Regions from separate parts of the Bacillus sp. JJ864 genome, predicted to be linked through region 2. Evidence: riboswitches for the same ligand, from Rfam matches in the RefSeq annotation. Region 2 holds a riboswitch; the other holds the start of a gene.
The links. A riboswitch is a leader RNA that binds a small molecule or an ion and turns the genes downstream of it on or off. The one in region 2 is predicted to bind thiamine pyrophosphate.

Region 1 (3,220 bases), on a different contig from region 2:
CACAGCCACTTTTAAAGCTGAGAAAAAATAGGGAAGTGCAGACGGCAATTTCAATTTTAAAAAAATATCTTTTTTTGTTGCACCATATGTAATTAAAAGCTCTTCCCACTCCTTTTTCGTACTACAAAGGCCATCATACGTATTCACCGCAATTGGAAAGAATGTAATCAGTACTGTGACAACAACCTTATTCCAAATCGAATAGCCAAACCATAAAACAAATAATGGTGCTAAAGCTGTAATGGGAATAGTCTGTGAAGCAACTAATAGTGGATAAAATGCCTTCTCAGCAAATGTACTCATACTCATCAACATCGCTAACCCAACACCTAATACAATGGAAATAACAATACCGATTACAGTAACAGAAAGCGTTGCTGGTAAATGCACTGTAAGCAATATATCCCGCAAATCCCATATTTTTTGAACAATAGCACTTGGAGACGGCAAAATGTACATTTCATCAAGAATCCGTGCTCCTACTTCCCATCCAATCAGTAAAATTGTAATTACAATAATAGCCGGAACATAATCTACCATTCGTTTCATACAAGCACCTGTCTTTGCAACATGCCAATGAGTTCATCTTTTAATGCCAGCATTTCTGGGCGATGCAAATCTTTTCGAGAGCGCTCTTTCCCAAGCGGCACAATCCGCTCAGTCAATGATGTAATGGGCTGCTCTGTTACGATAAAAATACGATTAGAAAGATAAAGCGCTTCATCAACATCATGTGTAATAAACAAAAATGTTTTTTGCCAATGTTTCCATTGTTCAAACAACCATTCTTGCAGAGATGCCTTCGTTAATGCATCAAGTGCACTAAACGGTTCATCTAATAATAAAAGGTCGCCGCCCGTTAACAACGTACGAATAAAAGATACGCGTTGCCGCATTCCGCCTGATAAATCTTTTGGCTGTTTCTTTTCATACCCTTGCAGTCCAAACTGCTCCAACAGCTCTTGTGCTTTCATTTGTGCCTCTTTTTTCTTCATTCCTTGACATTCAAGAGGCAAAGCTGCATTTTCAATAATGGTTCGCCACGGGAGTAACATATCTTTTTGCGGCATATAGCCAACAGGAGTCGTTCCCTTCACCTCTATCGTGCCGGCATTTTCTTTCTCAAGCCCTGTAATAAGCCGAAACAATGTACTTTTCCCGCAGCCGCTTGGCCCGATAATACTAATGAATTCCCCTTCTTGTACTGCAGTATCAAGATTCGCTATAATCGGTTTCTCATCATACCGAAACGAAACATTATGAAATTGTAGTATGTTCTTGCTCCTCAAAACCCCACATCTCCTTACGATATGCCATATCCCAAAATAAGTATTCAAAACGGCTGGAATATAAGAAAATCTCTTCTAAACGATTTCGTTCTTCTTCTGTTTTCCCTACTGCAATTTCATTACATAAATCAATTAACCATACGCAAAGATTCCCATATTCATCAGAGCTATATCCTTGAATCCATTCACCAAAAAATTCGTGATCGCGCGCTCCTGGAATAGCATTTAAACGCTTTCCAATCTCCCAATAACTCCACATACACGGAAGCAATGCTGCAATTAACTCAGCAAGTGTACCGTTTTGTGAAACGGACATCATATAGTTTGTATATGCTAGATTCATAGCAGACGGCTTTGCTAATTCCATCTCTTCAACAGAAATTCCTAAGCGCTTTGCATATTGTTTATGAATCGTCATTTCCTCATTTAAAATCCCATCAATTTGTTCAGCAAATTTCGCCATCACTTTTGGGTTTGTTGCTTTTACAACACCAATTGCATATAGCTTGGCGTAATCTAACAAATACAAATAATCTTGAACAATATAATATTGAAATCTATCTTTCTCTAACGTTCCATCTCCCATTCCTGTTACAAATGGATGATTATGACTCTTTTCCCAAACAGGTTGCACCTTTTCAAATAGTCTTTCACAAAATGTCATTTCCGCTTCCCCTTCCTGTATATATGTTTCCAAATAAAAAACCACTTCTATATAAGAAGTGGCCACAGCAAACAAAAGAAAAACTCATTTGTTGTTTCCACTTCCCTACGCTAGCATCACCTAGATCAGGTTATAAGGGTTAAGGTTTTTACCTCTCTCAGCTTTTAAGCACCCCTAGTGGTGTTCTATAAAATTTTCAATAAAAAAGTCCCCGTTTCTATGCATAAAGAAACGGGGACATTATTTATATCGTCCAAATTGCTTCCCTACGCTAGCATCATCTAGATCAGGTTCAAGGGTCAAAGACTATAGGTCTTACTCTCAGCTAGCAACACTAGCCCCCCTAGCAGTATATTCATTTAACATAGTCAGTATACCATCACAATATCTCACCCGCAACTCTTTTCATTTCTCCTTCTACCTATCTGTAAGTTCAGAAAAAATCGAATTTCTTCTCGCTCTTTCCATAATAGCTATAAATCTGCTATCCTTTTAGTATATACCCATTTTCACTTTTCGACATTTAAGTCGCTGCTATGCAAAATACATCATGACCGCTACTTGTTTTCTCCTTTTTGTTTAAACCTTGCATGTGGTAGAAAAAGGCCTTGCCCATTTCTATACGCGGCCAAATTCACCACTCTAAAAAGAAAAGTTTTGTAACTTACATATAGAGAAAAAAGCTTTCGTTTGTTTTTCATCCATAAATATGTTACAAACTTAATATCTTCATATTATAATTTAGATTATACCAATTTATCACATAAGGAGGTCTATGAATATATGAATTTAAAAATTGCAACACTAACAGCAACTACTGTAGCAGTTGCCGCTATGCTCCCCTCTATAGCAGACTCTAATGTACATACTGTAGAAGCAGAGCAAACAGCAAAAGCAAACATTGGTTATGTAAAAACGGAAACATTACAAATGTACAATAGCCCGAATGGAACAGACTCTGTTATTGATAACATTACACGTGACACTCCCGTTACTATTCTTGAAACAACAAATGAATGGTACAAAGTTCACACTCACAATAACACTGGCTATGTCAAAAAAGAAGCCATTTCGTTAACCAAACTAGAAAAAAATCAATATATCGTAAATGTAGATGCATTAAACGTTCGCTCTGAACCAAATACACAATCTGAAATTATTACTGTATTACCAAACGGGAAATTTGTTACTGTTCAAGAAGAACAAGATGGATGGTATAAAGTTATACATAATGGAACAAGCGGTTATGTAAAGAAAGAATTTTTAT
Region 2 (3,220 bases):
GAGAAATGTCGCTTTCATATACGTTCCCCAGCTGATATTTACTTTTCCTTTTCTTGTAATATACATCCACATTAAGGTTGCTAATGTACCGATTGGGAGTAGTAGTGAGCCCATGTCGCTACCGATGATGTTTGCAAGATAAATCGTTTTCAATGTAATCGGATCTAGTCCCATTTCGGTAAGTGCGATCGTACCAATCATTAAGGCAGGATGGTTATTAAAGATGTTAGAGAGGATAGAAAGTAAGCCGCCCATAATAAAGTCGGCATGAAATAAACTTCTGGTAATGAGTGGATGAAGTTTTGTAATGAGAAATTCGGTTAAACCGATGTTGTGAAGTCCATATACAATTACGTACATAGAAAATGCGAAAACTAACACATACCAGGGTGTTTTCTTAATCATGTCAATCGGTGGAATGCGCAGTTTGTACCATCTCCACCCAAGTAAAATAATAGAGCCAATGACCGCTGTGATGGCGATAGAAAATTGAAAGTACGATGCAATAAACAAGCTGATACGAACGCATAAAACAAATAATAGAATCCCGAACATAAATCGTGTTCGCTTACGATTTGCATCTATTTGGGGCCTTGGCTGCAATGGATGGAAAGATTTTTTGACGAAATTTTCATCTAAATGTATCGGTAAGACCGGGAGCGTTTTCGGTAATTGTTTTTGAAATATGAGGAATAATAGGAACGCCATAAAAAGAAGGCCTAAAGTGGCAGGAACAAATATCATTGCTGTATGCATGTATAAATCCATATGGACGATTTTCAAAGCGATTAAATTTACAATATTGCTTACACCAATCGGTGCACTTGAGGCGGTGGCAATGAGTGCGCCGCTTAATAAGTAAGGTACTTTTTGATCATGTGTAAGTCGTAAATGGTGTAACAAAAGCAGTAAAATGGGAGTTGTAATTAATATGCTACCATCATTATTAAAGAATAATGTCATGAGAAAACAAAGAAGATTTGTATACCAAAAGAGGCGAATACCAGAGCTTTTTGCTTTTTTTGCAAGTTGAACCGCGCACCAATGAAAAAAGCCAAAACTCTCTAGTACGATTGCCATAACAATGGTCGCCATAATTGTTATAGCAGCGCCAATAATTTTTGAGCTAATATCACCTAAGTCAGCAAAAGAAACGGTGCCGCTTAAAATGACAATCATTGCCCCAACTGTTGCTGGAATTGCTTCATTCATTCCTTTTGGTCGCCAAAAGATGATGAGCATAGTTCCGAGAAAAGCGAGTATGGTTATTGTAGATTGTAGGCTGATCAACTCTTTCACTCCTGTTCTTATAGTGAAGTGTCCGTACAAAGTATATTCCTATACCGGTTTATATTACATATGTATGACGTGTGGATTTTGCTTGTACTAAGTGAAATAACTATTTTTTGAGTGAAAAAGAAAAATGTAAATATCTTTGCATTTTTTAGACAATGATGTATGATAGGAGCGTAGTGAAAATTTAATCAGTGATAAACTAGGGGTGCCCGATAGAGCTGGGCTGAGAGAGAAGCGTGTTGAAGCTTCTTAACCCTTTGGACCTGATCTGGTTCGTACCAGCGGAGGGAAGTTGACGGCTTTACATAACAATGTCTTTATGTTGCCAGGTCCTATTCTTTATGATGGACCTGGCTTTTTTATTTGGCATTGCAAGCCGCTAGTTCTCGTCCTTGTCGCTAGAAAAGTGGAGCCGACTGTTTAGACCCGTTGGCTAAGGTTCTTTCGCACAGAAAGCGCTTTTTGTTTTCTCGTGCGGAAGGTTCTTAGACGGAAGGGTCTAGGAGGCGAAGCTGGATCTAAAGAAAAGTGAAGACACAGGGGAGGGAAAAATGATGAAACAATCTGTTTCAGCTGAGCAAATTGAGTTGAAGTCAAGTTTACCAGGAAGCAAGAAAGTATATGTAGAAGGTATGCGTAAAGGCATGAAAGTACCAATGCGTGAGATTGCACAAAGCGATACAAACGGTGTACCAAACCCGGCTATTCGTGTGTATGATACGAGTGGTCCTTATACAGATCCGAATTACAAAGTGGAGTTAGAAAAGGGATTGCAGGCGCCGCGCCGCTGCTGGATTGTGGAACGAGGAGATGTAGAGGAGTATGAAGGTCGTGAAGTGAAGCCGGAAGATGATGGGGTGAAAACAGCGTCTACACATACGCCTGTATTCCCGCAAATGGGACGGAAGCCACTTCGTGCAAAAGACGGGGCAAATGTTACGCAAATGCATTATGCGCGTAAAGGGATCATCACACCGGAGATGGAATATGTAGCCATTCGCGAAGGTATGGAGCCGGAGTTTGTGCGGAAGGAAATCGCTGAAGGGCGTGCTATTTTACCAGCAAATATTAATCACCCAGAAGCAGAACCAATGATTATTGGCCGTAACTTCCATGTGAAAGTAAATGCGAATATTGGGAACTCAGCTGTTTCATCATCTATCGCTGAAGAAGTTGAGAAGATGACGTGGGCAACGCGCTGGGGTGCTGATACAATTATGGACCTTTCTACCGGGAAAAATATTCATACGACGCGTGAATGGATTATCCGAAATGCTCCTGTACCAGTTGGAACAGTGCCAATTTATCAAGCGCTTGAAAAGGTAAACGGAATTGCCGAAGATTTAACGTGGGAAGTATACCGTGATACGCTAATTGAACAAGCGGAGCAAGGAGTAGACTACTTTACAATTCATGCTGGTGTACTGCTTCGTTACATTCCGCTTACAGCAAAGCGTGTAACAGGGATTGTATCACGCGGCGGTTCGATTATGGCGCAGTGGTGTTTATACCATCATCAAGAAAACTTCTTATACACACAATTTGAAGAAATTTGTGAAATTATGAAGAAGTACGATGTTTCCTTCTCTCTTGGAGATGGGTTACGCCCTGGTTCGATTGCGGATGCAAACGATGAATCTCAATTTTCTGAGCTTGAAACATTAGGAGAGCTTACGAAAATTGCTTGGAAGCATGACGTCCAAGTGATGATTGAAGGGCCAGGACATGTACCGATGCATTTAATTAAAGAGAATATGGATAAAGAACTTGAGATTTGTCAAGGTGCACCGTTTTATACGCTTGGACCGTTAACGACAGACATTGCACCTGGGTATGATCATATTACTTCTGCAATCGGTGCAGCGATGATCGGCTGGTTCGGTACAGCAATGCTTTGCTATGTAACACCGAAAGAGCATCTTGG

Region 1: linked by a shared signal. The riboswitch ahead of tenA (thiaminase II) and the one ahead of thiC (phosphomethylpyrimidine synthase ThiC) in region 2 are both predicted to bind thiamine pyrophosphate.

What each region holds. Positions count from the first base shown of each region.
Region 1 covers NZ_JBALLY010000091.1:5,064-8,283, reverse strand. The annotation lists gene V7024_RS15005 (ABC transporter permease) at 1-549, opposite strand, end outside; gene V7024_RS15000 (ABC transporter ATP-binding protein) at 546-1,289, opposite strand; gene tenA (thiaminase II) at 1,258-1,953, opposite strand; TPP riboswitch at 2,039-2,139, opposite strand; TPP riboswitch at 2,200-2,308, opposite strand; gene V7024_RS14990 (SH3 domain-containing protein) at 2,737-3,220, shown strand, end outside.
Region 2 covers NZ_JBALLY010000020.1:101,919-105,138, reverse strand. The annotation lists gene V7024_RS04535 (arsenic transporter) at 1-1,287, opposite strand, end outside; TPP riboswitch at 1,488-1,603, shown strand; gene thiC (phosphomethylpyrimidine synthase ThiC) at 1,851-3,220, shown strand, end outside.